Regions from separate parts of the Cytobacillus sp. FSL W8-0315 genome, predicted to be linked through region 2. Evidence: riboswitches for the same ligand, from Rfam matches in the RefSeq annotation. Region 2 holds a riboswitch; the other holds the start of a gene.

Region 1 (16,661 bases), on a different contig from region 2:
AATAGCAGGGAATATAATAAAAAAGCCGAAGCAAAGACCGCCGATAAAGCTGAAGAGAATAGCCGGAAAAAATATCAATGATACTTTGCTTTCTTTTTCCGTTAATGCGGGCCTCACAAATAGCCAGACCTGATATGAGATAAAAGGAAGCGAAAGCCCAAGGCTGATGCTTCCTGCAATTCCCGTGTACATCTTAATCACATCCAGCGGTCCAAGCATGACAAGCTCATGATCATTCGCGAGCATAGGGATCAGTCTGTTGATGAAAAACAGACAAAGGGCAAAGCTGGCTATAAAGAAAATCAGTGATCGAATCAGCACTTTTCTTAGATCTGTTAAATGCTCTACAAGGGTTTGTTCATCCGTTTTCAATCTAAACCCTCCTATTAAAGCGGTTTATCCTTCCGGTCAGCCGTTTCGATTGGACGTTTTTTTGAATCGGGTTCCTCATCATCACTCATAATTTCTCTGGCTGATTTCTTGAATTCTGATAAGGTCCTTCCAAAGGCAGACCCGATTTCCGGAAGCTTTTTAGGACCAAAGATAATTAAGGTAATAACAAGGATGATAATTAATCCGGGAATTCCGATATTTGAAAGCCCCATGATGTTCACTCCTTTTTGTGGATTTTTAAAAAGGTGAGTAAGTGCGCCTGCCCCCTTTGGTTTCGGGGGTGGGCAAGGCGCTTCCGCCTTTCTTATGCAAGCAGGCCGCCTTCTTTGCTGTATTTGATGATTCCTTCAGCAGCACGGTAGGCGAGTGCACCAACTGTTCCTGTCGGATTGTAACCTCCGTTGTGAGGAAAAGCGGATGCGCCAATGACAAATACATTTTCTGCATCCCACATCTGCAGATAGTTGTTTACAGCTGATGTTTCGGGCTCAGCCCCCATGATCACGCCGCCGGTATTGTGTGTTGTCTGATAAGGGACGATGTCATAGTGCTCCAGCTGCTGCCGGTCATTAATTTTTGATGGTCCCATCTCCTTCATGATGTTGTCGGTGATTTTTCCAATATAGTTATAAAGATTCTTATCCTGCTCGGTGAAATCGTATGTCAGGCGTAACAGCGGAAGCCCGTAGGCATCTTTATAAGAAGGGTCTAAGTCCATATAATTGTGCTGCACAGGCATGGATGCTCCCTGTGTCCCAATGCTTAAAGCCCTTGTGAAATACTTAATGGAATTCTCCTTGAACTTGCTGCCCCATTTCGGTGTATCAGTCGGAACCATATTATATTGAATCGGACGGTATCCTGATTGGTTGAGGGAAATGGAGCCCCCATGGATAAAGCCCAGATCCGAGTGGTCAAAATTGTCTCCATTGTAATCATCCACAGTAGCACCAAGAGCACCGGCACCCATGAATGTATTAAATTGTTCTTCATCAAAAAATCCAGCTGATCCGGGAAGGATCTGGTAGCAATAATTCTTTCCAATAACCCCTGACCCTGTGTCAGGATTGTATGGACGCCCCAGTTTGGATGTCAGCAGCAGGCGGGTGTTGTTCATGACATAGCTTGTCAGAATAACCATTTCTGCCGGCTGGATGAATTCTTCCTTAGTTTGCACATCCACATAGCGTACTCCTGTTGCTTTTTTGCCGTCGTGAATAATTTCTGTTACATTCGAAAAGTTGCGGATATCCACATTTCCAGTTTCTTTGGCAAACGGAATGACGGCAACGGTCGGATCTGCCTTGGCACCATATTCACAGCCGAAGCGTTCACAAAACGCACAATACTGACATGGAGCCAGCTTGGCGCCATATTGATTTTCATATGCCTGGCTCATATTGCCGGATGGCATATGGTAAGGTTTCATTCCCAATGATTTCGCTGCCTCTTTAAATCTTGCTGTAATGGGTGTTTCCTTCATTGGAGGATTTGGGAACGGATTCGCTCTCTTTGGCCCTAGCTCACCTTCTTCACCGCCAATTCCTGCTGCTTTCTCAAATTCATAGAAATAAGGCTCCAATTCATCGTATGTAATGCCCCAATCCTGAACTTGAAGCCCCTTAATCTTTGCTTCTCCATATTTTTTTACCGTCTGTGATTTAATTTCGAAGTCATAAGGCAAAAAGCGGAAAGTATGGCCATTCCAGTGGACACCGGATCCTCCTAAGCCTTCACCAAGCAAAAAGGAACCAAGCTGACGCATCGGAAGAGCTCTTTCTTTCCCCTGGTTACGGAAGGTAATCGTTTCTTTTGAAAGGTCCTGCATTAATTCATAGCGGATTCCATAGCGAAGTTCATCATGGACAACATAGTAGTCCTTGACACCGCGCTCTTTTCCCCGCTCCAGGCCGACCACTTTTAATCCCTGTTTCCCTAGTTCAGCCGCAATGATTCCGCCGGCCCATCCAACTCCTACAATGACGGCATCTGTTTTAGGCAATGTTTTAGCCATTTTTTATCACTTCCTTAAGAGATAGTTCTATTTCGTATATGAATGGAGGCTATTTGGTTCAATTTTCACAAATTTTTCAGACTCAATCTGATTGATATAGCTCATCTGATGGCCAGGAAAGTCTTTCATTTTCCAGCCTTCCATATTCTTGTTTCCGGCATAGGCAGGATCTGCGTAAACGCCTTCAATAGTTGCTGCCCGGAGAATATTAAAAAATGTCCTGGAAGTAACACCCCGGAGCTCTACTTTATCCTCCTCAAAAGCGGTAAGGATTTCATCCTGCTGTTCACCCTCCAGTTCAGCGAAAGGCTTATTGAACTTATCATTGCTGTAGGTCTGCAGGGCAACAAGGCCGACATCAAAGACTTCATGCCGTTTTAAAGGGGACTGGTAACCCTGAAAGTTTGAGCCTGGGAAGAAAGGGCCCTGCATATATTCCCTTGTATTGTTTCCCCATGAGCCCGCAAGCTGGTGGTCAATAAAAAATGGAACATCCAAATCATTAGCGCCAGGGCCATTTTCATCCTTTGGATAAATTCTCTCAACGGCCGCCTGAAGGATTCCGAATATCTCGGGGTTTGTGAAATATAAAGGTGACTGCTGATAGGCAACCTGATCATGCCCGTTTGTATGGGCATTCTCTTCCGTTGCTGTACCGTCTTTATTCATGTTTGCGCCAATTAAGCCGCCAAGAATGCCGCCTCCTACCAAACCGCCGGCAACTAACCCGGAATTACGGATGAATCTCCTCCGGGACATGGTTGATTCTTGTTTTTGTTCATGTTCAGACATTTATCTAGAAACCTCCTTTTATTTGCCATTATGGTGAAAAAAATACATGTCTAAACAATGATCAGGAATTTTTTTAGCAGATAGGGAGAAAAGAAGAGGGGTTTTAGGGGATTTAAGGCATTAAAAAAGATGCAAACCGATTGGTCTGCACCTTTTTTAAGTCCGATGACGGACAACCTGAGGATTATGATTTGCATAGGGCCGAACCGATCTTAAATATATCGGTTATAGACGAGAGTGCCTTTCGAACGCTCTGCAAACCCTCCCTGGTTTCTTGCAATGCCAATGACGAACCTTGAAGTCGCTGTTACGCTTTTCATCGTCAACCAGTCCCTTCTGTTTTGTTATTGGCCTTGCATTATTTGTTTACCACGAGATCTTGACTTAAAACCTATTTCTTTTAAAAAATGAAGTTCTTTTTCTATTCAGTTTTATCCCTTATGGATAAAATAAAAGAAAGGAAGTGAAACGCAATGAATACGAAGAAAGAAATCCGTGAGTACATATGGAATTTTCTCGAGGAAAACAAGCTTGGACGCTTTCCGTTTCCTTTAAAAAATAGAATCCCCAATTTCAAAGGAGCTGAAAAAGCGGCTGCATTTGTTTTTACTATGCCTGAATATAAAGAAGCTAAGGTAATTAAGGTAAATCCTGATTCTCCGCAGCTGCCGGTCCGTGCACAAATTTTGAAAGATGGAAAGACATTGCTGGTTCCAACTCCAAGGCTGAAAGCAGGATTTATTATGGTAAAGCCGGAATGGGTCCCAGCCGGGGAGGAGCGAAAAGCAGCGAGTCTTAAGCATATCCACTCATATGGTAAAGAAGTTCCTCTCACCGAATTGCCGAAAATTGATTTGTTTTTTGCCGGATCAGTGGGCCTTCACCGGGATGGGCGGCGTGTCGGAAAAGGGGAGGGCTATGCCGACCGTGAATATGCGATAATCAGAGAGCTGGGAAATCCAGAAATCCCTGTAATTGGAACAGTGAATAGCGCTCAGGTGATAGAGGCAGATATCCCGAGGGATCCATATGATCTGACTGTCGACTGGATTGCCACTGAAAAGGAACTGATCAAAACCAACACGCCATATCCAAAACCAAACGGGATTCAATGGGATCTTGTAACGGAGAAGGAAATGGAAGAGATGCCGGTTTTGCGTGAAATATGGGAGTTAACAAAAGGAAAGGCAGCCAAGTAATTGACTGCCTTTCAAGCTTTAACTTCGTCCATTTTCTTTAAAACATCATCAATCTTTGCGTGATTTTCAGGGGATTCATCAATATGCTTCCATAAAATCTTTCCCTGTGGCGAGAAAAGCCATGTCCCGCCTTGAATGTAGACATCCTGGGTCTTCATGGATTTCATGACAAATTCCTTCTGTTTTTCATTATCAGGGACAAACCCCTTCACTTTTCCTGTTATAAATCCAAATGCTGCTTTTGAAAGGAGCTTCCACTTTGGCATTGTTTTATGTCCCATTCCTCTATAAGCTTCCCGGGATGGATCGCCAAGGATTGGAAAAGGGAACGGGCCGAATTGCTCAAGGAATTGATTGATGAATGTTCCTTTAGAAGGAGCAATGACAATGACTTGAAAACCTCTGGCTTCCAATTCACTTATGCGCTCGCGCAACTGCGCAAGATATTCTCTGCACACCGGTCAGCCAAGATGGCGGACGAAAACAGCCATTGTATATTGGCCATTAATGGCCTGTTCAAGTGTAATATTTTTATCAGGATTTTGGGTTTCCAAAATATAATTCATTATTATCCCGCCTTTCGGATTTACTTCTGATCATACCTAATCTTTTTGAAGGAATAAAGAAATGAAGCTTGCACATAAAAAAACAGGAGTTCGCACTCCTGTTTAGTCCCTGCTCCCCAAAATTCCAAAAATACGAAGAATATTAATGAACAGGTTAATAAAATCAAGGTATAGGTTAAGAGCCATTAAAGGCACTTCTTCCGGTGAAACTCCATAATGCTTCATGCGGTTGAAATCGAATAGCACATATCCGCTGAATACAAGCACTCCGATGAAGGAGAATGCCAGCATCGCGTTAGAGCTTAACGGCCAGAAGATGCTGAAAATAGAGATTGCAATAAGGGCAAGCAATGCTGCCATCAGCATGCCGCCAAGAAAAGATAAATCCCGCTTGGTTGTCGTAGCGTATACAGCCAGGCCTGTAAACACAACCGTTGTCGCTGCAAGTGCGACCAGTACGGGGTTCGGGCCAATGGCAGCCAGGTAATGGGCAACAATCGGATAGGTCGTCATCCCTGAAATAAATGTAAATACATAAAGGAATGGATACCCGATGGCCTTTTTGCGGCGAAGCAGGAAAGCGAAAAGCAGCATTCCGAGTTCAAGAATCATGAGCGGCAAAAACAGGGCTGGAGGGACGAAAACACCCGCCATCGTTCCGATAAAAGCAATACCCAATGATAAGGCGAATGCCCGTAAAACAGAAGGCAAATAACTATTATTTGCGGTTTGCTGTACATACATTTGTTTCATTTCTCCCCTAAAATCATTTGTATATGTATATACGTCAGAACTATTATATAAGTTTCATCATTTATTGGTTTTTTAAAAGGTCTCTTATTTCCGTTAATAGCTCAACGTTTTTATCCACAGCTGGTGCAGGTGTTGCTTCTTCTTTCTTTTTAAAACGATTGTTGATAATCCTGATAAAGATGAAAATAGAGAATGCCACGATGAAGAAATCAACCACATTCTGTATGAATAAACCGTATTTGACCTCAGCTCCTCCGACTTTTACCATCAGATCCGTAAAGTCAACTCCGCCCATCAGCAATCCAACAAGCGGCATGATGATATCATCTACAAGAGAAGATACAATCTTTCCGAAGGCAGCTCCGATAACAACCCCGACAGCCAAATCAAGCACATTTCCCTTCAGGGCAAATTTTTTAAACTCATTCCACATAACATGTCACCTTTCTAAGAAAATTAACGTAATTATACTATAGAAGAATAAATGAAAACCAGATAAAGAAGCCCCTATTGACAGAAACAGGCTTTTTCTCTATAGTAACAATGACAATTATATTTCGAATATTCCCGTGTGAGCGGGAGAGGTTCATAGCTTCACCCTCTATAAAAAACTATGGCTTTGATTATAAGAATCAACCATATCCATAAGAGGATATGGTTTTTATTTTTTAAGCTGTACTTTTGGACCTCTTCTTAAGATCAGCGGGATCGTATAAAGGGAGGCTTTTTTATGTCAGGAAGAAAAGATGAGGAATTAACGGATATTACGCTATTGGGAAATCAGGGTACAAAATATCTTTTTGAATACTCGCCTGATATTCTGGAGGCTTTTGACAATAAGCATCCAAACCGCGATTATTTTGTAAAGTTTAATTGCCCTGAGTTTACGAGTCTTTGCCCGAAAACAGGACAGCCGGATTTTGCGACCATCTATATCAGCTATATTCCGGATCAGAAAATGGTAGAGAGCAAGTCATTAAAGCTATATCTTTTCAGCTTTAGAAATCATGGCGATTTCCATGAAGACTGCATGAACATCATTATGAACGACCTTATTGAATTAATGGACCCGCGCTATATTGAGGTTTGGGGCAAATTTACGCCACGTGGCGGAATCTCCATTGATCCGTATTGCAACTACGGCAAGCCGGGGACGAAATATGAAAAAATGGCAGATTACCGTTTAATGAACCATGACCTTTACCCGGAGACAATTGACAATCGTTAAGATCCTAGCTTGCTTAAAGTGAAATTTTAAAATAATATCAAAAAGGCAGAGCAATCTGCTTTTTTTGTTGCAGAAAATATACATAAGTGGGATTATATTCAGGGAATATTCTGTATTTTATGGTACGTTACTATAATAAAGCTCTGAAGGGGGACAAAATGAAGAAAGGCATACATAAAAAAGATCCGCGCTTTAAAATCGCAGAGAGAGAGGCGTGGATTGGCATTGGTCTGGTGCTCTTCAATTTTGTATGGTGGTATGGGTTTGCCTATGGGATGGGGTCTGGGCCTGCTGGTGAGTATACATATATTTGGGGGTTGCCTGCCTGGTTTTTCTGGAGCTGCGCAGCAGGATTTGCCGTAATGGTGATTCTGGTAACAGCAGCTGTTAAGTTCCTGTTTAAAGAAGTGCCGTTTGAAGAAAACGGGGAAGGGGGAGAATCTGAATGAATTGGCAGGTAATTTTTCCTCTTCTCATCTTTTTAATTATTATTTTTCTCGTAGGCTTATGGTCCAGCAGAAAGATTGATACCGGGAGTTCGTTCCTGCAGGATTATTTTCTTGGAGGAAGGCAGCTTGGCGGTTTTATTCTGGCTATGACGATGATTGCAACCTACGGAAGTGCCAGCAGTTTCATTGGAGGTCCCGGCGTTGCTTACACACAGGGGCTTGGCTGGGTGCTGCTTGCGATGTCACAGGTTGTCACAGGTTATTTCGTTCTCATGGTGCTGGGGAAAAAGTTTGCCATCACAGCAAGAAAGTATAATGCTGTGACGCTCATCGATTACCTAAAAGAACGATATAACAGCAGATGGGTTGTCTGGCTATCCTCTCTCAGCATCATTATTTTCCTTTTTTCTGCCATGGCTGCCCAATGGGTTGGCGGAGCAAGATTAATTGAGTCACTGACAGGATTAAGCTATTTGTCTGCTTTATTCATTTTTGCGGCTTCTGTTATGGTCTACGTGGTTATTGGCGGCTTCCGTGCTGTTGCCGTAACGGATGCTGTCCAAGGCGGAATCATGTTCATCGGCACCATGATCCTTCTGGTTGCTGTTATTGTGGCAGGTGGAGGAATACCGAATATTATCAGCGACCTGTCTTCAGAAAATCCGAATCTGATTACACCGTTTGGCTTTGATGGCGGATTGACTCCTTTATATGTATCCTCATTCTGGATTCTTGTGGGAGTTGGAGTTGTAGGCCTTCCTCAGGTCGCAGTGAGGGCCATGTCATATAAAAATGCCAGAGCCATGCACAGGGCCATTATAATCGGAACAATAGTAGTCGGCTTTATCATGCTTGGCATGCATTTAATTGGCGTATTTGCCCGTCCTATTCTTCCGGGGATTGAAGTGGGAGATAAAGTTATGCCGTTGATTGCCATGGAAGTTCTTCCTCCATGGCTTGCGGGAATTGTACTGGCTGCACCGATGGCTGCCATCATGTCAACAGTGGATTCCCTGCTCCTCCTGGTCAGCTCGGCGATTGTGAAAGATGTCTATATTAATTACATTAAGCCTGATGCCAAAGAAGCTGCCATAAAGAAACTGAGTTTTGCGGTTACAGCCCTGCTTGGAATTCTGGTTTGCATCATGGCTCTCAGTCCGCCCGATTTGCTGATCTGGCTGAATCTCTTTTCTTTTGGGGGACTGGAAGCAGCATTCATATGGCCAGTTGTGCTGGGCCTATATTGGGCTAAGGGAAATAGATATGGGGCTGTGGCCTCGATGATAACCGGAACTGCTTCGTATATTTTATTCCATACTTTTTATCCAAATGCATTAGGCATGAATACAGTCGTATTGCCTATTGCTTTGTCACTTGCTGCATACGTATCTGTAAGTCTATTGACCGAAAAACATGCATCGGCACCAGCAGAAATATAAGCATTAGGCTCCGGAAACTATTCCGGGGCCTCTTGTCTCTTACTGTAAAACGCTGATAAATAGGGCATATGGCGTTTTATTCAACCGTGTAAGTAAAGCAGGAGAAGAGTCATATATAAAGGAAACGGGAGGAAACCCTTGTTTTTGTAAAAAAATGAGCATATTGATAGGTTTGTAGAAACGATCCCTATTTGTTACACTTAATTAGTTGAAACGTAATTGTAACATTTGACTTTAAATGGAAATGTTTTTATAACATTAGGGAGAATATGATGAAAAGTTTAATAAATATGATCATGATTGCCATGCTGTCATCCGTTATAGCAGGATGTTCAAATGAAATAAATGCATCTTTAAATACAGAAGAAATAAAATTTGAAAAAGAAGATAAAGTGGAAGCTGAACAGAATACATCAGCTGTACAAGAGGTCGGGAAAGAGAAAAAAGATACTGTTTGGCTTGAAGGCAAGTCACTATTCCAGGTGGACGCAACAGATGGAAAAATGAAATATACAGTTTATCTATATGCTGAAGATGAAAGAAGAACCATTCTGGAAGAGGACAGTGCGAAAGGGAAGAAAGGCGATTCTTATTTTACAGGACATTACTCAGTTTACCTGGCTGAGAAAGGGTCGAAAGAGGCTTATAGACAGGAAGCTTTGAATAACAGTGCTGAATTGTCATTTAACCCTTCGAAGGAGCAGGTTTACACTCAGAAAATGAGGAATAAAACCATCATTTCGATTTTTCAGCCCAAGGGGGAAAATGCGGTTAAGGGCCAGCTGCTGGCGATTAAAGATGGAGAAGTGCTTAAAATCAATACAGAAAAAGAAGTGGTCACTTCCTCCAAAGCGAAAATAAAAAATATTAATCAGAAGTATCTTCAAACTGCCCAAAATAAGAATGATAGATGGGTTATTTCAACATGGCTATTTAATGAAGAAACCCTTTCGATGAGCCTGCATGACCGAATAGAGCTGAACAAAGAAGATCATTCTGATATCGACTGGATGAATCTGTGGTTAAAAGAGGAAGCCCTATACTATCCTTTTAAAAACCTGGCACTCAGCGTGGATGCCATTGAAAAAGCCAAACAGGGAATTCCGCTCGGAAGCCCTTATCCAATTGGCACAAACATATCTGAAATTAAGAAGTCAGATCCAAATTATATTAAGGAAGGGTTTGAAAATGGAAGCCCTTTTGTCATGTACCCTGAAATCAGCTATTATTTTGAACGGGAAACCGGAAATGTAACCGCAATTTCTATTCCTGGACAGCGGGTGAGAACTTTCATTGACGAGATTACTGCTATGTTTGGCACTCCTCTTGAAGTAAGGGAAGAGGTGCTGTCAGGTAAAACCATTTCCACCTACCTGGCAGATAAATATTCCATCGAATTCATTTCTGATTTAGAAGGAAACGTTAGTGAAATAGTATTGATGAAAACAAAAAACCATGCGGCACATTGACCGCATGATTTTTTTGTAAAATAACAAAGTATTATACTTTGAACTTCAAGAACCGTCTAGCGCAAGCAGCCTACCCCCTCAGGGTCACAAGCTTGTCTAGCTCCGGCTCCTAGGGACTCGGGGTCATAAGCCATTTCCTTTCAGAAGGAATAACGCCTTCTTACAGGAACCGTCTTATGCCTGTCGTCCCTGGGCAGTCGCCTCCACATTTCGGGCAAGCCACCCAAAAGGCAAAGGACGCCTTTCCGGGAGGCTCGTCTTGTGCTTGAGGCCCACAGGATGTGGGTCATGCAGACGTTGCCACAGGACGTGGCGTACTTAGTCTGCGTTCCGGGCAATGCGGTTCCGCTTTAAAATGCCCAATCACCTTTCCTGAACACGGGTTCAGCGTTGCCGTCTTCAGTAATTCCATCGATATCCATTTCAGCGGAGCCGATCATGAAGTCAACATGTGTTAAGCTTTCGTTCAAGCCGTTTTCAGCCAGTTCTTCACTGGACATTTTCTTGCCGCCTTCAATGCAGAATGCATACGCACTGCCGATCGCAAGGTGGTTTGAAGCATTTTCATCAAATAAAGTATTATAGAAAAGCAGGTTGGACTGTGAAATTGGCGAGTTGAAAGGAACCAGAGCCACTTCACCAAGATAGTGGGAGCCTTCATCTGTCTCAACAAGCTGCTTAAGAATCTCTTCGCCTTCTTCGGCCTTCACATCGATAATACGGCCGTTTTCAAATGTCAGGCTGAATTTGTCGATGATATTTCCGCCATAGCTTAAAGGTTTTGTGCTGGAAACCGTGCCGTTAACACCTGTCTTGTAAGGTACCGTAAATACTTCTTCAGTTGGCATGTTAGCCATGAATTCGTGTCCCTGTTCATTTATGCTGCCTGCCCCCACCCATAAGTGGCCTTTTGGAAGCTCGATTGTCAGGTCTGTACCTGGAGCTTTATAATGAAGCTTCTGATATCGCTTGCTGTTCAAATAATCCACTTTTTCATGAAGTGTTTCATCATGCTTTTTCCAGGCTTCAACCGGGTTATCCAAATCAGCGCGAGTTGCTTTGAATATAGCTTCCCAAAGCATATCCACACGTGATTCTTCCGGTGCGTCAGGGAATACCATGTTTGCCCAGGCTTTAGATGGAGCTGCAATGACTGTCCAGCTTACTTTATCGGACTGGATGAATTTGCGGTATTTTGCCAGCGCCTGTCCTGCAGCTTTCTGGAAGCTTGAGATTCGTTCTGATTTCACGCCTTTCAGCAAATCAGGGCTTGCCGAAACGATTGACATGAATGCCGCACCCTTTTCAGCTAAATCTTCGACTTCCTTCGCACGCCATTCAGGGTATTCGGAGAAAGACTCATCCGGTGCCAAGTCGTACTTTGTGCGAGTGACCGCATCATCGCTCCAGTTCACAACTACGTTATGAGCTCCTGCTTCATAGGCCTTTTTAACAATTGTACGAACCAGTTCAGCTGCATCAAGCGTTGTGTTAATTACAAGCGTCTGTCCCTTTTGTACGTTTACACCAACTTTTACGGCAAGCTCTGCGTATTTCTCTAAATTCGTTTGAAAATGACTCATTATGTATTCTCCTTTGTCAGAATCTTCATTTTCATTGTAGCTGTTCTGTTCGCAAAAAGAAACCTATTGAATTGAAATTCGTGCTCGAGAACCTTGGGTCTCCATCTATGGACGGAGACATAATTAAAAAGGAACCTTATACAGATTCCTGTTTGGCATGGGATGCATTATTTCTTTCAGGCAAAGCAAACATCAGCCAATACAAAAACGCACTTACAACAGCCAGCAGCGCCAGTATGAAGAATGTCCAGTCATATCCGATCCAGACTGTAAGCGGAATGGAGATAGGTGCAATGGTTTTCCCGATTGTAAATCGAAGGGAGGCAGCTGCAAAGTACTGGCCCCGCATATGATCTGGAGCAATTTTTGATACATAGCTCTGCTGAAGGCCGGCTGTCATTAATTCACCCATAGTGAAAACGGCCATAGCCAGAATTAATCCCCATATCCATTGCGTTTGCCCTAACATGATAATGGCTGCTGCATAAGTAAGAGATGATAAGATAAAGACATTTCTTTCCTTGTACTTTAACATCATTTTCGTTACGGCTACGGTAAATAAGGCTACGAGGAAGCCGTTCTCAGACAGCAGAATGCCAAAAGCCTGTTCTCCCTGAACAGAAAAGGACCAGTCATTCCATTTAAAAAGCGCCTGATTATGAACTGCTTCATTTGTATAGACAGGTATTAATAGATCAAGCTGCATAAAAGTCTGTGCAGCCAGAACACCTGCTATGATAAAAAGGAGAAAGGTTTTGTCCCTGAAGATAATGCCATAATCTTTCGTTTGCTTTAATAAAACTGCATGCCATTTACTATTTCCGCTTTCTATAAGTATTTGTATTGGCAATGTTTCCCTTGTCCACCGGGAAAGGATGAAAGATAATAGGATACAGATAATGCCGGCGGCCATAAGAAGCTGAAAACGGTAATGGACATAGAAAATGGCTCCTAAAATGGGACCCACCACAACTGCAATATTAATTGAAGTGTAAAAAATAGCAAATACCTGGCTTCTGTCCTTTTCCTCGACCACATCTGCAACCATTGCCTGGCTTGCCGGCCAATAAAATGAACCGAATATTCCCACAAAAGCAAAGCAGATAAAGCCAAGCACCGGAGAATCGAGCCAGGGTGAACTGGCAAATCCAAAAATGATGAATGAAAGTCCCTGTCCAAATGCAGAGAGAACCATCATTTTCTTGCGGCCAAAGCGGTCAGCTGTATAACCGCCCATTAAGTTGGCAAGTACGGAGAATACCTGAGAAAAAATGAGCAATAAACCAGCCTTGTCTTTTCCGAATTCATCCGCGAAATAAATCGTTAAAAACGGGAAGAACATCCAGAATGTAATATTCATAAGCGCTTCCCCAAATAACCTTACTTTTAAATTCTTATCCCAATCTTTTATTTTCATGCTGTTTCCCCAACTTCAATCTCAGAATAACGCTATCATACTACCAAAATTGTAAAAAACACAAGAAGACTTTTTCCAAAAAAGCCAAGCCTTGATTAGGCTTGGCTTTTCTTAATCAATATACAAAAAACATCAAGACCGTAGTAACTATGCCAACCCATATGGCCAGTAATGCACAGTAGCCCATTATATGACGAATATGAAGGCCAACCACACTCAGTATAGGAAGGGCCCAGAAAGGCTGGATCAGATTCGTCCAGGCATCACCCCAGCCTACAGCCATAGCCGTAATGGCAGGATCCACACCAAGCTGGAGACCGGCAGGCACTTGAAGCGGCCCCTGCAATGCCCACTGCCCGCCGCCTGAAGGAGCAAGAATATTGACGAGACCGGCGGACCAATAGGTGAATATATCAAAGGTGTCTTTACTTGCTATGGATGCCATCCCATTAATTATAGACTCTGCTAACCCGGAGCTGCCGAGAACGGCGATAATCCCGGCGTAAAATGGAAATTGCAGAATGATAGGAGAAATGGCAGAACCCGCTTCTTTAAAAGCATTGGCGTATTGTACGAGCGATTTATGAAGGATGAGGCCTAACGATAAAAAGGCAATATTGATAATATTCAAGTCAAGGTCACGCCCGTTTACAAACTCAAATATGATATAGATTACCCCGATTAATCCGGTAATGATGCCGAGAAAGGGTGTTCTTTCAAGCTTTCCGGCGGGAGTTTTTAAAACTTCCTTCTGTTCAGCGTCCTGCTTGGGTGCCTTAGGGGGAACGTATGAGATAATGCCTTTTTTGGGTGCCATCAGCACAATGAAAAGTGGCATAGTCATTACAAGAGCAATTAAAATCGCAATTGTTCCAGGATGGAAAATGGTCTCCGAAGTGGGGATGACGCCAGCCGCTTCCTCGAGAAAATGGCCCTTGGTCGCAACAGTCAAACCAATTGAGCTTGATAAACCAGCCGTATAAAGAGCAGTTGGTGCATAGGCTGCAGCCACCAATAGGGGGAAGTGTGCGTTCTGATTTCTTTTCCCAACTTCACGGGCAATAATGGCGCCAACGACAACAGCAAGGCCCCAGTTAATATAATAAGCAGCAGATGAAACGAGAAAAGTCAGCACGTAGGCCTGGTTGGCTGTCTTCGCTTTTGAGGACAGCTTTTCAAGTATACGCTGTACAGAAGGAACTGAAGCAAGCGCCATGCCTGTCATTAGGAGGAGCACCATTTGCATGGTAAAAGCAAGATACACCCAGAAGCCGTCACCGAAGGATTTAAATAGCTCAACAGGTTCGGAAGGCTTCATGAAAAACCCTGCAATAAACACAAACAGAGTCATTAATACCGCAATGACAAAGGCGTCCGGGAGATACCTTTCCACAAGCTTGGAGAAACGGTCTGCCACTCTGGTTAACATCTCTTCACTCTCCTTTCAGTATTAGTACATGCTATGGAGAGGACAAGCTGTGTATGCCTGTTCATAAAGAAAGAGCCCTGGCATCAGCCAGGGCTATATATTAATCCTTATCTTCCATGGCAGCCTTAAGCAAATCGCCAAGGCTTGTTCCAAAGGAATCTTCCTTCTGGGTGTATTTCTGAACAAGTTTTCGCTCTTCCCGTTTGTTGACGGCTTTCTTTTTGTCCTGTGCTTTTTCCACCACATTGCATGGCCGGCACTGGAAGTAGGCTCCTGCTTTGCCCTGGTGGATTTCCATTTTTTTGCGGCACTGAGGGCAGCGGCGGTTTGAAAGCTTTGGATCTTTGCGCTTTCGGAAATTACAATCAAGATTGGAACAGACAAGTATTTTTCCGTCCTTGGTATTTCTTTCTTTTAGGAAGGAATCGCATTCTGGACATTTTGAGCCCGTGAGATTATGGGCACGGTAAGATTTATCGCTCTTTTTAATCTCTGAAACCAATGTCCGTGTCTGCTTGCGGATATTCTGCAAAAACTCTTTGGGATCTGCTTTTCCGCGTGCGATTTTCTCCAATTCCTGTTCCCATTTAGCAGTCAGTTCCGGTGATTTCAGATCTTCATTCACCAGGTCCATCAGCTGTTTGCCCTTTTTAGTCGGAAACAGACGTCCATTTTGCCTTTCGATCGCTTCCGTATCAAGGAGCCGTTCAATGATTTCCGCTCTAGTCGCAGGTGTTCCCAAGCTGTATTTTTCCATCTGGGTCAATATGTCAGCTTCGGAATAGCGAAGAGGAGGTTCAGTAAGCTTGGCGGACAATTCAGCCGTTTGTACCGTAAAGCTCTGTCCTTTTGAGATGTTCCTAAGGCTCTGTTTTCCTGTTTCTTCATCACTGCTCCGTTCAACCTTGCGATAACCCAGGTCGATAACTGCTGTTTCCCTGGCAGTGAATGTCTCACTGTTAACTTCTATCGAAGCATGGATGGTTTCATACTTATAAGGGTTATGGAAAATGGCCAGAAATCTGCGCAGAATCAATTCGTACAGCTTCCGCTCATCAGCAGACAAATCACTGAGGTGTACACGTTCTTCAGTCGGAATAATTGCATGATGATCAGTTACTTTTTCATTATTAAAGACTCGCTTTGCCAGGACCTTGCCCTGATTCGCAAGGATCGGCTTCACTTCGTCCTTATAGGAAGCTGCAATGCCATGAAGGCGATCCATCATGGTGGCTTCCATATCTTTTGTCAAATAGCGCGAGTCAGTACGCGGATAGGTGACAAGCTTATGCTGCTCATAAAGTTTCTGCAGCACATTCGATGTTTTCTTGGCGGAGAAGCCGTAACGCTTATTGGCGTCACGCTGCAGCTCCGTCAAATCATAAGGAAGCGGCTGCGGCTCTGTTTTTTCCTTCCGGATAATGGAGTGGATAACTGCTTTTTGCCCCTTCACTTTAGAAAGGACTCCATCAGCTGCTTCTTTAGAAAAGATGCGCTTTTCACCATTTTTCTCCCAGTCAGCCTGCAGGGGGCCAATTTGAGCGCGAATCGTCCAGTACTCTTTTGGAACAAATTTTTGAATTAATGCTTCCCTTTCCATCACGAGAGCCAGTGTCGGTGTCTGCACCCGTCCAGCAGATAGGGGATCCTTGTATTTAGTAGTCAGGGCCCTTGTGACATTCAAGCCGATGAGCCAATCGGCCTCTGCCCGGCAGACGGCGGATTCATACAAATCTTCAAATTGTTTTCCTGGCTTAAGGTTTTGGAAGCCGTCCCGGATGGCGCGGTCCGTTACAGAAGATATCCATAAGCGTTTGATTGTCTTACGCCAGCGGATTTTCTCCAAAATCCAGCGTGCGACAAGCTCCCCTTCGCGTCCTGCATCAGTAGCAATGATAATTTCTTTAATATCCTTCCGCTTTGCCAGGTT
Region 2 (16,661 bases):
CGAAAGGCTGTAATCAATAACTCTGCATTTGATGAGCATTCACATAAAGCCGCTTTGGAGAAGTTGTTGATAAATCACCCCGCAAAGAAAGGAAAAAATTAAATGCCGCATCAGGATCATTGTCCTTTTTGCAGTCCGCACAAGGACCCTCTTCAAAATATCATTTTTGAAAACAGCACTTGTTATTTTCTTCAGCACGATAAAGAACAGGACGTATTGGAGGGCTGTGGGGTCATAGTGCCAAAAGCGCACCATTCCGATGCTTTTCACCTGACAGCGGAAGAATGGAATGATACATATGTACTTTTGCAAAAAGCTAAGGATTATTTAGATAAAAAGTATGCACCAGATGGATATACGCTTGGCTGGAATGTGGGCGATGCTTCAAATCAATCCATTCTTCACAGCCATCTGCACGTCATTCCCAGATATAATGATGAACCACACGCAGGAAAAGGGCTCAGGCATTGGCTGAAGCAGCCCGATAATAAAAGGGGGATTCTGAAAAGATGAAAAAACACACAGCGGGACTGTGTGTTTTTAAATTACTGAATTTTCGGCGGATTGCTCTTGACTTCAAGAACATCCAGCATAAATACAAACACTGGTATACCGACGATTAATCCCCAAACACCGAAGAAATGTTCAGAGAAAATCAGGACAATAAAGGTATAAAAGACCGGCAAATCCGTTTTGGAAGACATAAGCTTCGGATTTAAAATATACGCTTCAATGGCGTGGATCACCATAATGACCAGTACTATATAAAATACTTGGATGAATCCGCCGAGAGAATAGGCGATTGTACAGAGCGGGACAAGCGAAATAATGACACCTGCTACAGGAATTAATCCCAGCAGGAAAATCAGAATTGACAATCCCATCAGCTGTGGAAAGTCCATGATCCATAGAGCAAGTGTTGTCAGGATGCAATTGACTGTGGCAATGACAAACTGCGCCTCGATTACTTTCCCGAATGTTTGCACAAATTTACTTCCAAAATACTCGATTTCATTATAAAAGTCAGCGATTTTGCTGTGCTTAAATTTCAAGGTGAATTCAATCAGTTTCGGTTTTTCAAGCAGGAAAAACAAGCTAAGGATTAGAGACAGCAATACCTGTACGGCAATATGACTAATATCGGAAAAATATTGAAGCAGGAACGCAAAGCCCTGTTCAAGATATTTCGTAATTTCATTTGTTTCGAGCATTTGAACAATATATGTAATTACGATATTGTCATGTTTTTGGGTGTAAAAGCTTTCAACCTGTTTAAACAGCTGTGATATTTCAGATACAATTAAAGGGAGGTACTTGATAATCCCTATAGAAAGCAGGCCGATAATTCCCATATAAAGGGTTATGACCGTCAGTTTCCTATTCAGTTTAAATCTCGAGAGGACAAGCTTCACAAGCCTATCCATCAAAAATGAAAATATAAATGTAATCAGAATTAAATTAATCATGCTCCTCAGCAGGTAAAGAGCCAGGACAATAATTCCAAAAATAATGAATCGTTTGATGCTGTTATTATTTAAAAATGATTTTATCGTTTCCAATTTCATTCCTCCACACTTTTTAAGTTTCTTTAAAATTTCATGAAATGCGGAGATAGTTACTCTGGAACATATATGGGATCATGTATTCATTGCTTCTGTGAATTGCATGGGAGTTTAGCGCCTGAAAATGGATCCGGTATTCTTTATAATAGGTCAGCTTCGCCGTAAATTTTACTGCAGCTGCTAATGTGCTGCTCAATGCAGGGCTTTTAAGGGCAGGTGAATCAATAACAATGGCATTTCCCTTCAAATGCACATTTAAATCAATCGGCTCCTGGCTTTGCTGCAATGATGAAGACAAACCGGATACAAGCAGGAAAATGCTGAAAAATATGTGTGCCACCTTGTTCATCCTCTTATTATCAATATATTTACTATTTTATAATACTTTTTCATTTAATTATATATCTATTTACAGTCGAATTGGAAAAAATCATTACGAAGAAAGGATGATGATAGTTGGATAGGAAATATGCTGCCGTTACAGGCTGTTCCAGCGGGTTTGGAACCTTGATGGCCATTGAGCTGGCTAAGAATGATTTTCAAGTTATTGCAACAATGAGAAATACGAATAAAAGCAAATTATTAATGGAGAAAGCTAGACGAGAGGGAGTTCATGAACAGATATCCATTCACGAATTGGATGTCACCTCGTCCTCATCCATAGAAGTTTTTAAAAACCTGATCCTTCAATTGCCTTCAATTGATGTTTTAATCAATAATGCAGGCTATGCAGGAGCAGGATTTGCGGAAGAAATACCGCTGGAGGAGTATAGAAATCAATTTGAGACAAACGTTTTTGGAACGTTTGCAGTAACACAAGCGGTTCTGCCATTTATGCGAAAACAAAGAACAGGAACCATCTTAAATGTAAGTTCCATCAGCGGAAGAATCGGGTTTCCAGGCTTATCGCCATATGCCGCATCAAAATTTGCTGTAGAAGGGTGGAGTGAATCACTTAGACTTGAAATGAAACCGTTTGGCGTAAATGTTGTCCTGATTGAGCCAGGATCTTTCAGGACTGGCATCTGGACAACAGGGAAAAAGATAGCGGAACCATCCTTGAAAAAAGATTCACCTTATTATCCATATATGACAAAAATTCAAAATTACCTTGAACAAGGCGAGCCCTTTTATGAAGATCCGCTAATCGTAGCGAAAAAAGCAGTGAGCATTCTCAGGGAAAAAGAACCTTCACTCAGGTACCCGGTAGGAAAGGGTGTACGCACAAGAATACGCCTGAAAAACGTACTGAACTGGAAAAGCTGGGAGAAAATCATAATAAAAACTCTTTACAAAAAATAGAAGTTTTTTTCAAAGTTTGTTGTTTTTTTTACTCCAAATTTTATTTAATCTGCTGAGTTGATCTTCGCTGTGGGCACTTGATCCTTGAAAATGCATACGCATTTTCTTCGTGCGGTGATGATTCAAGGAAGACAATTCAAAGTCCTTCGGGAGGAGAGGGAGTAAGAGACCCCACAAGCGAAGCAAAGGAGGCTCTCATGCCTCCCCGCGGAAAGAAACGGACATCATTAAACACTAAAACAACAACAAATTAACTTATAAACAAATACACCGTAATTATTATCCCAACGATAAAAAAAGCAAATGTCCCTGAAAGAAACGGATTGATATGAATGAAAAATTCAGCTCTTTCTTCTTCATTCATATGAGTCATCATATTTAGCTTAATCAGCAATCACATTATTTGTCCAGGCATCATCCTGTGAAAAAGCAAATAGGCTTAATGCAAAAAGAATAAAGCTGCTGTAGGCAATGGTATCAAGCAGAGGGAAGTGAAGAAAAAACGAAATACCCGCTGCTAAAATTGATTCTAAAATAAAGAACAACAATGCCCAAACCCAGAATTTTTTTTGTCTAACCATGCAGGACCTCCTATTTTTGTTTTCTTTTATAACGAATAGGATGATAAAAAGTTTCAAAATTTTCCTTTTTTTCTTCTTTTTTCTTAAGCCCCCAATCTCTGATTAATTTTCATGTATCGAGAGAAAATAAGAAAACTTATCTTAGATCATCTGGGGGAGATGGAATGAAAAAGGGAATGAAAAAATACTTAATCACGCTGTTATTATTCATAGCCCTGCTGATTGTCTGGAACCAGACGGAAGCTGAAGTCTCCGGACCGCCAACCATCCATCTGCGCCTGATGGAAACAACGGATTTGCATGGAAATATGATTGGTTATGATTACGAAGACCGCAAGAAAACAGTGGAGTTTGGGCTTTCAAGAACGGCCAGCTTGATTAAACAGGCAAGAAATGAGTCTCCTAATTCCCTTCTATTTGATAATGGGGACATTCTTGAAGGCAACGGACTCGATGAGTATGCCTATAGAAGCCATCCGCTTGACATGGCTAATGTCCATCCTGTTTTTAAAGCCATGAATACTCTGCTTTATGATGCTGCTACGGTGGGAAATCATGAATTTAATTACGGAATTGATTTTATGGAAGAAAGCCTCAGGGGGGCTAACTTTCCTTATGTCAATGCCAATATATATGTTGAAGACAGCAATCAGCTCGATGAGGATGATTTGAATTATTTTAATCCCTATACCATTATAGAGAAAGAAGTGACAGATACAGCCGGGGAGAAGCATAAGCTGAAAGTTGGAGTCATCGGCTTTATCACACCGATTGTTGCGGAATGGAATAAGGAGTATTTTCACGGAAACCTTAAAGTGAAAAATATAAAGGAAACTGCCGAGCATTTTATCCCTATTATGAAAAGCAAAGGGGCAGATATTATTGTGGCTCTTGCCCATACAGGTCTAGAGTCCGATAAAGGACTGGATGAAAAAAAGGGCAACTCAGTTCATGCCCTCAGCAAGGTTAAAGGATTAGATGCCATTCTATTCGGGCACAGCCATTCTGTTTTTCCTGTCAAAGATGAACTGCAAAAGCTGCCTGGAATCGACTTAAAGACTGGCACCATTAACGGAACTGCTGCAGTCCAAGCTGGATATTGGGGCAATCATCTTGGTCTCATCGATTTGAAAATTGTTTTCCAGGATAGCGAATGGAAAGTTAAAAGCAGTCTTTCGTCGATCAGGCCCGTTTACCGGACAATCAATAAAAAAAGCAGGGAAGTAATACCCGCAGACCCAATAATTGAGCAGATTATGAAAAAAGATCATCATGATGCCCTGAATTATTTGAAAAATAAAAAGTAAAAGGCGCCCATGGGACGCCTTTTTCCTATAAAACCGAAAACTCCTCATTTTTCAAATCAGTAATAAACATATGTCCCGGAGCATGTGTAATCATAATTTCCGGCTTCACATGCATGGCAACTGCCTGGGGTGTTACCCCGCAGGCCCAGAAAACCGGTACCTCTCCATCTTTAATGGTCACAGGGTCCCCAAAATCTGGGCGTTGGATATTGCTAATGCCGATTGCTTCTGGATTTCCAATATGGACAGGGGCCCCATGGACAGATGGGAAGCGGCTTGTCACCTGTACAGCCCTAATGGCTTCCTTTTCTGTCATCGGACGCATACTCACTACCATCGGGCCTTCAAACCGGCCTGCACCCACACAGCCAATATTGGTTTTATACATCGGGACATTCCGATTTTCCTCAATATGGCGGATAGGGATATTATTTTTGAGCAATGCGTCTTCGAATGTAAAACTGCATCCGAGCAGAAATGCTACCATATCATCATTCCAATAAGATGTTATATCTGAAAGTTCCTCAGCGAGCTCTCCGTTTTTATATACCCTGTATTTTGGCAGGTCGGTTCTAATATCAGCATTTGGAGCTGACAGCATTGGCACTGGTGAACCTGGTTCAGTCACATCAATGATTGGACATGATTTAGGATTACGCTGGCAGAAGAGCAGAAATTCAAAGGCCAGCTCCTTTGGCAATATAGCCAGATTAGCTTGAATAAAGCCATTAGCCATTCCTGCAGTTGGATCATCCCAATCCTTTACACGGATTAATTTGCGCGCCTCTTCGGGATTCAATTGAGAAGGGGTGATCATATGAAAATCTCCTTTCATGCTTATTTAAATAGCTCGGGGATACCATTGATTAATGAATAAACCCCCATGTAAGACATGGCTATCACGATAATGACTCCGAAAATCGTCATCCAAAGGGGATGTTTATAATCACCGACAATTTTGGTTTTATAGGCAGCAATCAGCATTACACCTAGTGCAATCGGCAGGATAAGCCCGTTTAATGAACCAACTAAAACCAATATTTTTACCGGTTTTCCAATCAAAACAAAAACAAATGTAGAAATGGCGATAAAACCGACAATGACCCATTTATGATATTTCTCGACAGCAGGGCTCAATGTCCGAATGAATGAGACCGATGTATAAGCTGCACCGACAACAGAAGTTATGGCAGCTGCCCACATAACTACTCCAAACATCTTATATCCAATATTCCCCGCTGCCAGCTGGAAGACAGAAGCAGGAGGGTTGGATGGATCGAGTGCAAGGCCCTGTGAAACCACACCCAGTGCGGCAAGGAACAGGAAGATACGCATAATGGAAGCAATCCCGATTGCACTGACAGAGCTCTTTGTGACTTCCGGCAGAGCTTCTTTTCCTTTGACTCCAGCATCAATTAAACGATGCCCGCCAGCGAAGGTAATATAACCGCCAACCGTTCCGCCGACTAGTGTAATAATGGCCAGAATATCAATTTTATCCGGCACGAACGTTTTGACAACAGCTTCACCAACAGGAGGCTGTGCAGTAAACATTACATAAAGAGTTAATCCAATCATGACAAATCCTAAAATCTGTGTGAAACGGTCCATTAATCTGCCCGCTTCTTTTACAAGAAAGATGCCGATTGCCAAAATTCCGCTTAGAAGGGCGCCCAATTCAGGGGATATACCGAAAATAACATTTGTACCTAACCCGGCACCGGCAATATTCCCAATATTAAAAGCAAGACCGCCCATGACAATCAGGGCAGCAAGGAAATATCCCATTCCCGGAAGGACATCGTTGGCAATATCCTGTGCGCGCTTTTCAGAAACGGCTATGATTCGCCAGATATTCATCTGTGCCCCAATATCGATAATAATAGAAATTAAAATTACAAATCCAAAACTCGCAAGCAGGGTTTCTGTAAATACTGTCGTTTGTGTCAGAAAGCCTGGTCCAATGGCAGAAGTGGCCATAAGGAATGCCGCACCCAGCAAAAGACTGGCATTAGATTGCTTTTTCATTCATTTTCCCCCAATAATTCTATTTGTGGTTATCTTTCGTGCTTCTTTTACCTTGCATCAGCACTATTTGTAATGATTGAGTTCCATTCGCGCTAGAGTATTCTTCTTCAACAGAACTATTCCCGACAATCGCCCCTAAAAGCCTGCACGCTATTTTTTAAAACCTCATATGCACTATTTCAACCCGATGAGAACATCGGAATCCCCGCAAGATAAATAAGTCTCCTTAAAGGGGCACCAACTTTTCATTACTTCCACGAATATCGGTTTTATTTCAAAAACTCGCTGATTTTCGCTACCTGGATTCCTGCTTCATTCAGTGCCTTCGGAATATATTGGGCAAATTCAAGTGCGCTTTCCCCGTCACCATGGATGCATATCGTATTGGCCTCAATGGAAACGTCAGTACCCTGGACAGAATGAACCTTTCCTTCCTTGACCATGCGGATTACCTGATTTACAGCTTCGCTATGATCTGTAATAAGTGCATTGTGTTCCCTTCTTGAAGTAAGAGTTCCATCCTCCTGGTACGTGCGGTCTGAGAACACCTCATTTGCAGAGCGGAGTCCAATTTTCCTGCCGGCTTTTACTAATTCGCTTCCTGAGAGCCCGAAAAGAATCAGTTCAGGATCCACTTTATAAACCGCTTCTGCGATTGCTTCTGATAATGGTGCGCTTTTTGAGGCCATGTTGAATAATGCACCGTGCGGTTTTACATGCTGAAGCTTTCCGCCTTCAGATTTAACAAAGGCATACAAAGCACCAATTTGATAGACCACTAAGTCATAAGCTTCCTGAGGGGTTATGTTTATATCCCTCCGGCCGAATCCATGCAGATCCTGGAGTCCCGGATGGACACCCAGGCCAACATTCTTCTCAAGTGCCATCTTAACTGTTTTTCGCATGGTCGCAGGGTCGCCGGCATGAAAGCCGCATGCAATATTGGCAGAAGTAATATAATCAAGTATTTCCTCATCGCTCCCCATCTTGTATGAACCAAAGCTTTCTCCCATATCACAATTAATGTCTACAATGTGCATCTTAATTTCCTCCTCTTGTTTTTAAAAATATGCCTTGCTTTAATTCCCTTAATTTCATTTCTCTATTAATTAATAACTGCTGCGCCTGTTCATTTGATATTTCTGCAAAACTTAAGGAGTCTCCGGGTTTGGCCTGCGCCAGAAGGGGGAGGTCGACAGCAGCAACCTGTCCAATTTTTGGATAACCTCCAGTTGTTTGCCGGTCAGCCAGCAATACAATCGGATTTCCATCCGGAGGAACTTGAATGGAACCAAAATTTACGGCTTCAGATATTTGCTCAGCATGTTCTGACAGCGAAAGAGCAGGGCCTTTCAGTCTATATCCCATCCTGTCCGATTGTGAGGTAACTTCAAAGGCATGTTTGAAAAGCTGAACCTGGCTTGCTTCGGAAAATAAATCAAATTGGCGGCCCCTTGTTATTCTGATTTCTGGATTTGCCGCTGTGTCCGGTATGAGTTCTGATGCAATACCCCAGTCGTTTTCAACAAAAGTCCTATCAAGAATCTGTTTTGTCAAATACTCCGTTATTTTCAATGATTGGAGAGAAGGTTTGCCGGTTTCCAGCAGGTCTCCTGACTTTAATGCTCTGCCTTTATAACCGCCAATTCCTGCACGCAGGTAGGTGGATTTGCTGTTCATTACATCAGGTACGGCAAATCCGCCCGCAGCAGCCAGATAGGCTCGGCACCCTTTACGGCACCGGCCGAATTTAAGTTCACTGCCTTTTTTCACAAAAACGGATCTCCATGTCCGAACAGGCTGGCCATTGATGGAAGGGGAAAGGTCACCGCCGCAAATCGAAATGAGGGTATCTTTTTCAAATGTTAAAATTGGACCCATCATCGTTATTTCTAAAACAGGATCATTTTCTTCGTTTCCAGCCAGCAGATTGGCCATCCGGTGTGAAAATGGGTCCATGGCCCCGCTGGAAATCACGCCAAACTTTTGATAGCCGGTTCTCCCCAGGTCCTGAATGCTAGAAAGGAGTCCAGGCTTTAAAACGTTAATCATTGTTCCGTCTCCTCCCAATGATGGTATTCTTCCAGACTGATTGGCTTGAATTTGATTTGGTCGCCTGCTTTGAGTAGGGTAGGGGAGTCATCCGTCGGCCGAAACAATTTAACAGGAGTACGCCCAATCAGCTGCCAGCCGCCTGGCGTCTCGATGGGGTAAATACCCGTCTGCATCCCGGCAATCCCCACTGTTCTCTCGGGAATCTTTAGACGCGGCGTATCCCGTCTTGGTGCGGCAATTTGTTCTGACATTCCGCCAATAAAAGGGAATCCTGGTGCAAATCCAATCATATAGACCAGGTAGCTGCCTGAGGAGTGAAATTCAATAACTTCTTCGGGGGTAATCCCATTATGCTCTGCCACAAAATCAAGATCCGGCCCAAATTCTCCTCCATAGCATACCGGGATTTCAACAATTTCAGGTTCCGGCATATTATTTTCCGTCATCTCTTCAATAAGCGGTTTAATCAGTGAACACACGAAATTAAACGGGAGCTGGCCATTTGAAAGCTGATAGGCCTTAAATGGATTATAAAACATGGTTACAGTTGTGTAAGCAGGTATGTATTCAATCATCCATTCGGGAGGGTACTTTTCAAGAAAGGCAGTCAGCGACTGAACTTTCTGATGAGTTTCCTTGCTGATTTCTTTCCCAAGCTCAACAAGAACAGCATCATCCCCTAATGGGTGAAGGGTGTATCTCATCATTTCACCAGCTTTCGCAGTAAATTTGTTTGTACTGAGGAATAAAATATTATTTGGTAATAATAAATCTTCATTTTTATTCAAAAGAATTTCATTCATTATTCTTTCTGAAAAAAGGGAAAATCATGTCTTCTAATGCTTGATTGAAAAACATTTATTAGTAATGTTATATATTTATGCAATGTCCTTAGCAGAAGAATATAATATTATATAATAGACTGAAAATTCTATTTGTGCAAATTATTCTGCTAGAAGGCGTACCAATATCTTCAAAGTTTAGTTTGTCCATCATTTTGGGAATAGAGGAGGTACATCACCATTTAGGGAGAGATCATATTGGAAGCAGATTTAGAAATGAACTTATCAGAAAGATTTGAGGCTGCCTTTAACCGTATTCACAAAGCCTTAAAACAATCTGCTAAAAACGCCAGAACAGATAGATTTTATAAACTTATAGAAATACAGAAAAATCATTCGCTGATTCGATTATATGAAGATGATTTGCATCAGTTTGCCAAGCTGCGAAATGCCATTGTCCATGAAAAAATAGACCTTGATTATTATATTGCGGAGCCTCATCTCGAGACGGTAGAAAAGATTGAAAGGATTGCCGGCCATTTTGAAAAGCCAAAAACCGCACTTTCCATAGCTGCAACTCCGGTATTTTATTTTTATGAAGATGGCAAGCTAACGGATGTACTGGCCATAATTAATAAATTTTCACACTCCCAATTCCCCATTTACTCGAGAAAAGAGGAATACTCATGGCTATTAACTTCGGCAGATATCGTGAAATGGATGGCAGAGCACTTTACAGAAGAAACAATCCAGTTGAAAAAGGTGAGAATTAAAGAGCTTTTCAGCAAGAAATCAAAGTATCAAATCTCGTTTGCAGGCAAACATACATCTATCTTTGAATTAGAGGATATGTTTGAGGACTGCCGAAATAAAAATGAAAAGCTTGAAGGGATCATAGTTACCGAGAACGGAAAGCCGACCGAAAAACCAAAAGGCATCATAACAGCGTGGGACCTCCTGGAAGCCGATTCAGAAAATTAAAACGCAAAAAAGGTGCAAGCAATAGCTGCACCTTTTTTGCCGGTTCCGATTATTGCAGCAGTCCCAGACGCATCAGAGTAGACCTATCCTGAATATTCATTCCTGCAGACCTTCTTATAAATGTCCCTTTTTTTGCAATGCCAAAGGAATAGCGTGAAGTCGATGTAAACCTGATCATGGCTTCAGTCCCTCCTTATGAAATTGGCGCTGCATTATTACTTTCCCGCGATTTTGAATAATAAAACTTTTTTACTGTATAAATTTAAGCCTTCTAAAAAGCCAATAAAGATGATAATATAAACTGATAGTTCAATAGCTAAATCCGTGTACACGGTAGAGGTTCTAGCTACCCTCTTTAAAAAACTAAGGAAAACAGGTCTGCTTTCTTAGTGGTCCTGTTTTTCTATTTAAAGGAGAATTTTTATATGAAAAATGATAAAGCACTCGTTGTGTTCAGTGGCGGTCAGGATAGTACAACTTGCTTATTCTGGGCAAAGGAACGTTTTGAAGAAGTGGAAGCCGTCACTTTTAATTATAATCAGCGTCATAAGCTGGAGATCGAATGTGCACAGCAAATAGCAAAGGAACTGGGGATCAGGCACCACATTCTAGATATGTCCCTATTGAATCAGCTGGCACCAAATGCACTAACCCGTGATGAGATTAAAGTAAAGGATGGGGAGGAAGGCGGGCTTCCATCCACATTTGTGCCTGGGAGAAACCTTTTATTCCTGTCATTTGCTGGTGTGCTGGCCAGTCAGATTAATGCAAAGCATATTATAACCGGGGTGTGTGAAACAGATTTCAGCGGCTACCCAGACTGCAGGGATATTTTTATAAAATCATTGAATGTCACCCTTAATCTATCAATGGATGAACAGTTTGTGATCCATACACCATTAATGTGGCTCAACAAAGCAGAGACATGGAAGCTGGCAGATGAATTAAATGCCCTTGATTATGTGCGTGAGAAAACACTGACATGCTATAACGGAATTCCGGCTGATGGCTGCGGTGAGTGTCCAGCATGCCATTTAAGGAAAAATGGCCTTGAAGAATACCTCAAGGAAAAGGAGGAGCTTTAAGCCATGTACGGTTTCAGGATTGTTGATAAACTGCAGAAGATAAATGAGGATATCAAACCCGATCAGCTGAAATACCACCATAAGCGTGTAATGGTCAGCAAGGAATTCACTTTTGATTCAGCCCATCATCTGCATTGCTATGAAGGCAAATGCAAAAACCTGCATGGGCACACCTACAAGGTGATTTTTGGCATAAGCGGATTCGTGGATGACAGAGGATTAATGATTGATTTCGGCGACATTAAAAAAATTTGGAAAAACGAAATTGAAATATTCCTTGACCACAAGTATCTGAATGAAACGCTGCCGCCAATGAATACGACAGCAGAGAATATGGTTGTCTGGATTTATGAAAAAATGGCACAAAGCCTCCAAAACAGAAAAGAGCAATATGTTGGTGCAAGAGTAGAATTTGTGCGCCTTTTTGAAACTCCTACAAGCTATGCGGAAGCAAGAAGGGAGTGGATGGAGGTTGAGTAAGATTCCTGTTCTCGAAATATTCGGACCAACCATTCAGGGTGAAGGAATGGTGATCGGCCAGAAAACGATGTTCGTCCGTACAGCAGGATGTGATTATTCATGCAGCTGGTGTGATTCATCCTTTACCTGGGATGGAAGTGCGAAAGACAGCATCCGCCAAATGGAACCGGATGAAATTTGGAAAGAGCTTAAAGAGCTGGGTGGGGATGGATTTTCCTTTGTGACCATATCCGGGGGTAATCCTGCACTTTTAAAAAATTTGAGTGAACTCATTTCTTTGCTCAAAGCAGAAAAAATTAAGATCTGCCTGGAAACACAGGGGAGCCGCTGGCAGGATTGGTTTTATGAAATTGATGAACTGACCCTATCCCCAAAACCGCCGAGCTCAGGCATGAAAACAGACTTCGATGTGCTCGGTTATATTGTGAATAATCTTCAGACCAAAAGAAAGGCAGAACAGCAGGTCTCACTGAAGATTGTTGTTTTTGATGATAAGGATTATGAATACGCTAAAAACATTCATAAGCGCTATCCCGGTGTTCCGTTTTATCTGCAGGTGGGAAATGATGACACTGTTACAGCTGACGACCGAAATTTATTGCAGAAACTGCTTGACAAATATGATTGGCTCATTGAAAAAACGATACATGACAATGATTTGACAGATGTTAAAGTACTTCCGCAGCTGCATACATATGTATGGGGCAATAAGCGGGGAGTGTAGTATCTGCTAATCCCGCACCAATTGGTGCGGTTTTTTTTGTAAAGGATGTTCAACAATTTATGACAGATTCCGAGAAATTTATGATATTATACGTTTGAACTTAACAATACATTAGTGCTGTAAATTTCTATAGATAGGGAGAGTTAGATGACAGATAACACCATTATTCGATTTAATTCCGTTACAAAAAGATATGATAATGATCCGCCAGTTTTAAAAAATGTCAGCTTTGAAATTGAGCGCGGGAAGTTCTATACCCTTTTAGGGCCATCGGGCTGCGGGAAAACGACCATATTGCGATTGATTGCCGGATTTACTGAACCTTCCGAAGGGGACATTTATTTTAATGGGCGAATAATAAATAATGTTCCAGCCAACAAAAGGCAAGTAAACACCGTTTTTCAGGATTACGCTCTATTTCCGCATTTGAATGTGTATGAAAATATTGCATTCGGTTTAAAAATCAAAAAAATGAAGAATGCCGATATTGAGAGGAAAGTAAAGGAAGCGCTAAGATTTGTAAACCTTGAAGGCTACGAAAATCGTGAAATCAAAGAAATGTCAGGTGGACAGCGCCAGCGTGTTGCCATCGCGCGTGCCATTGTCAATGAACCAGAGGTTATTCTCCTTGATGAACCTTTATCCGCACTTGATTTAAAGCTGCGGACCGAAATGCAATATGAGCTGAGGGAACTGCAGAGAAATCTGGGCATTACGTTTATTTTCGTCACACATGACCAGGAAGAAGCATTAGCCATGTCAGATGAAATTTTCGTACTTAACAGCGGAAGCATCGAGCAAAGCGGAACTCCTACTGATATTTATGATGAGCCGATCAATCGTTTCGTAGCAGATTTTATTGGGGAATCAAATATCGTTGCTGGAACGATGATCCAAGACTATCTGGTGAAGTTTGCCGGCAAATTATTTGAGTGTGTTGATGGGGGCTTTGAGCCAAACGAAGATGTTGAGATCGTCATCCGCCCTGAAGACCTGGCTATTACCGCACCGGAAGATGGGAAACTGAAGGTACAAGTTGACTCCCAGCTCTTTAGGGGAGTCCATTATGAAATCAGCTGCTATGACAGCGATGGCAATGAGTGGCTGGTCCATTCAACGAAAAAGGCGACAGTCGGGGATCAAATTGGCCTTCATTTCGATCCCGAAGCAATACACGTCATGAGGCACGGGGAAACAGAAGAGGAATTTGATAAGCGTCTTGAAGCTTATGAAGAGGAAAGCCATGAGAACTAATTCCCGCAACTTTTATTTAATTCCTTATGTCCTTTGGATTGCTCTCTTTGTAGTAGCGCCATTGCTTCTTGTTCTGTATTATTCGTTTTTTGATATTGAAGGGCACTTCACTTTGGAGAATTATAGAAAGTTCTTTACACCCGTTTATTTAAAAATGACTTTAAGCTCCTTTTGGTATGCCTTTTTAATAACGTTATTTTCATTGCTGATCGCTTATCCGACAGCTTATTTGCTTACTAAGACGAAACATAAGCAGCTGTGGCTCTTATTAATTATACTGCCATCGTGGATTAATTTGCTTTTAAAAGCCTATGCATTCCTGGGTATCTTTGGAACATATGGTGCAGCCAATAGCTTTTTGGATGCAATGGGAATAGGGGGCAGGCAAATTCTGTTCACTGATTTCAGCTTTATCTTTGTGTCAGTATACATCTTTCTTCCTTTCATGATTTTGCCGATATTTAATTCTCTGAATGAACTGAATCCAACCCTTCTTGATGCCAGCAATGATTTAGGCGGGTCTTCCTGGGTAACATTTAAACGCGTAATTTTTCCTTTGACACTTGATGGCGTGAAATCGGGATGCCAGATCGTCTTTATCCCTGCACTGTCATTATTCATGCTGACAAGGCTGATTGCAGGAAACCGTGTCATCACTCTTGGAACAGCCATTGAACAGCATTTCCTTGTGACACAGGACTGGGGAATGGGCTCGACCATTGCCGTATTTCTGATTATCGCAATGGTGTTCATTATGGTGCTGACAGGCAGAAGAAAGCGGGGGATCCTATAATGAAAAAGAACAGGAAATGGCCGGCGATTTATTTGGCACTTATCTTTATCATCCTGTACGCCCCGATCTTTTACTTGATATTTTATTCATTCAACAGCGGAGGGACCATGTATCAATTCGAAGGTTTCACCCTGGATTGGTATCGGGAGCTGTTTGCTGATGCCCGATTACTCATCATTGTCCTTAACACCATTATTATTGCCCTTTTATCTGCAGCGATTTCGACCATTATTGGAGTGGCTGGAGGACTAGCCATTGCCTATGCTAGAAAACGCAGAGTGAAAAATACGCTCCTGTCACTGAATAATGTGCTGATTGTCAGTCCGGATGTCATTATAGGCGCCTCGTTTTTGATTCTGTTTACAATGATCGGACTTAAGCTTGGATTTGTATCTGTTTTGCTTGCTCACATAGCCTTTAGTGTACCGATTGTTGTGCTGATGGTTTTGCCTAAAATAGAAGAAATGAGCACGTCCATGATTTATGCAGCCATGGATCTTGGGGCAAGCAGATTCGATGTGCTGACCAAAGTCATTCTCCCTTATATTACTCCTGGAATTTTCGCTGGCTTTTTTATGGCCCTGACGTATTCCCTGGATGATTTTGCGGTAACTTTCTTTGTTACAGGCAACGGCTTTACCACTTTGTCTGTTGAGATTTATTCACTGGCAAGACGGGGAGTTTCTTTAAATATTAATGCTTTATCTGCTTTGCTTTTCCTATTTACAATCATTCTGGTAATAGGCTATTACTTTATTACGAAACGAAATGATAAGCCGAATGGAATGGGGGTAAGGCAATGAAGAAGCTTGTTCAGGCACTCGCCGCGGTATTAATTGTTTCATTTGCCTTATTGTACATCGCTTCAGGGCTGAATTCCTCCCAGGGCTACACAAGCGGAAATACTTTGACCATTTTTAATTGGGGCGACTATATAGATGCAGACTTGGTGGACAAATTCGAACAGGAAACAGGCATAAAAGTCATCTATGAGACATTCGATTCCAATGAAGCGATGATGACGAAAATTGAACAGGGTGGCACAGCTTATGATATTGCTGTTCCATCTGAATATGCGATTGAAAAAATGAAAGAGGAAGACCTGCTTTTGCCGGTTGATCATTCAAAAATTCCGAACCTGAAATATATCGATCAGCGTTTTATGGACCTGCCTTTTGATCCCGGGAATGAATATTCAATTCCCTATTTCTGGGGTACTGTCGGAATTCTTTATAACACCGATATTTTAGGAGATAAAAAAATCACAAGCTGGAATGATTTATGGGACCCTGAATTAAAGAACCAGATCCTGCTGATAGATGGGGCAAGGGAAGTAATGGGCATGGGTCTCAACAGTCTCCATTATTCGCTGAATGACAAAAATAGAGACCATTTGGTCGAAGCTAAACAAAAGCTCGATAGTCTTACTCCTAACATTAAAGCCATTGTCGGTGATGAAATCAGAATGCTGATGGAAAATGATGAAGCCGGCATTGGGGTGGTCTGGTCCGGCACGGCTCAGGAACTCATGTGGGAGAAGGATAATCTGGAATATGTACTTCCGGAAGAAGGCTCCAATCTTTGGTTTGATAATATGGTCATCCCTAAGACTGCCAAAAACCCGGAAGCAGCCCACCAGTTTATGAATTTCATCCTTGACCCGGAAAATGCGGCACAAAATACAGAATACGTTGGATATTCAACGCCGAATAAAGAAGCGCTGAAAT

Evidence for each region. A riboswitch is a leader RNA that binds a small molecule or an ion and turns the genes downstream of it on or off. The one in region 2 is predicted to bind preQ1.
Region 1: another riboswitch for preQ1. It lies ahead of queF (preQ(1) synthase); the one in region 2 lies ahead of queC (7-cyano-7-deazaguanine synthase QueC).

What each region holds. Positions count from the first base shown of each region.
Region 1 is NZ_JBBOOC010000003.1:156,314-172,974, forward strand. Features, by position in the region: gene tatC (twin-arginine translocase subunit TatC) at 1-372, opposite strand, end outside; gene tatA (twin-arginine translocase TatA/TatE family subunit) at 387-605, opposite strand; gene MKY20_RS26550 (GMC family oxidoreductase) at 698-2,407, opposite strand; gene MKY20_RS26555 (gluconate 2-dehydrogenase subunit 3 family protein) at 2,435-3,199, opposite strand; gene MKY20_RS26560 (5-formyltetrahydrofolate cyclo-ligase) at 3,673-4,398, shown strand; gene MKY20_RS26565 (peroxiredoxin-like family protein) at 4,410-4,856, opposite strand; gene MKY20_RS26570 (Bax inhibitor-1/YccA family protein) at 5,067-5,708, opposite strand; gene mscL (large conductance mechanosensitive channel protein MscL) at 5,779-6,150, opposite strand; PreQ1 riboswitch class I at 6,293-6,338, shown strand; gene queF (preQ(1) synthase) at 6,448-6,945, shown strand; gene MKY20_RS26585 (YhdT family protein) at 7,104-7,394, shown strand; gene panF (sodium/pantothenate symporter) at 7,391-8,833, shown strand; gene MKY20_RS26595 (hypothetical protein) at 9,106-10,302, shown strand; gene MKY20_RS26600 (aminopeptidase) at 10,653-11,885, opposite strand; gene MKY20_RS26605 (MDR family MFS transporter) at 12,022-13,302, opposite strand; gene MKY20_RS26610 (short-chain fatty acid transporter) at 13,418-14,731, opposite strand; gene MKY20_RS26615 (DNA topoisomerase III) at 14,832-16,661, opposite strand, start outside.
Region 2 is NZ_JBBOOC010000001.1:3,394,838-3,411,498, forward strand. Features, by position in the region: gene MKY20_RS17325 (hypothetical protein) at 1-102, shown strand, start outside; gene MKY20_RS17330 (HIT family protein) at 103-513, shown strand; gene MKY20_RS17335 (AI-2E family transporter) at 546-1,559, opposite strand; gene MKY20_RS17340 (hypothetical protein) at 1,597-1,902, opposite strand; gene MKY20_RS17345 (SDR family oxidoreductase) at 2,019-2,864, shown strand; gene MKY20_RS17350 (hypothetical protein) at 3,248-3,445, opposite strand; gene MKY20_RS17355 (metallophosphoesterase) at 3,610-4,752, shown strand; gene MKY20_RS17360 (putative hydro-lyase) at 4,778-5,569, opposite strand; gene MKY20_RS17365 (NRAMP family divalent metal transporter) at 5,590-6,780, opposite strand; gene MKY20_RS17370 (LamB/YcsF family protein) at 7,050-7,820, opposite strand; gene MKY20_RS17375 (5-oxoprolinase subunit C family protein) at 7,822-8,832, opposite strand; gene pxpB (5-oxoprolinase subunit PxpB) at 8,829-9,539, opposite strand; gene MKY20_RS17385 (CBS domain-containing protein) at 9,876-10,598, shown strand; gene MKY20_RS17390 (hypothetical protein) at 10,648-10,776, opposite strand; PreQ1 riboswitch class I at 10,929-10,971, shown strand; gene queC (7-cyano-7-deazaguanine synthase QueC) at 11,024-11,683, shown strand; gene queD (6-carboxytetrahydropterin synthase QueD) at 11,687-12,163, shown strand; gene queE (7-carboxy-7-deazaguanine synthase QueE) at 12,156-12,887, shown strand; gene MKY20_RS17410 (ABC transporter ATP-binding protein) at 13,035-14,141, shown strand; gene MKY20_RS17415 (ABC transporter permease) at 14,131-14,934, shown strand; gene MKY20_RS17420 (ABC transporter permease) at 14,934-15,737, shown strand; gene MKY20_RS17425 (ABC transporter substrate-binding protein) at 15,734-16,661, shown strand, end outside.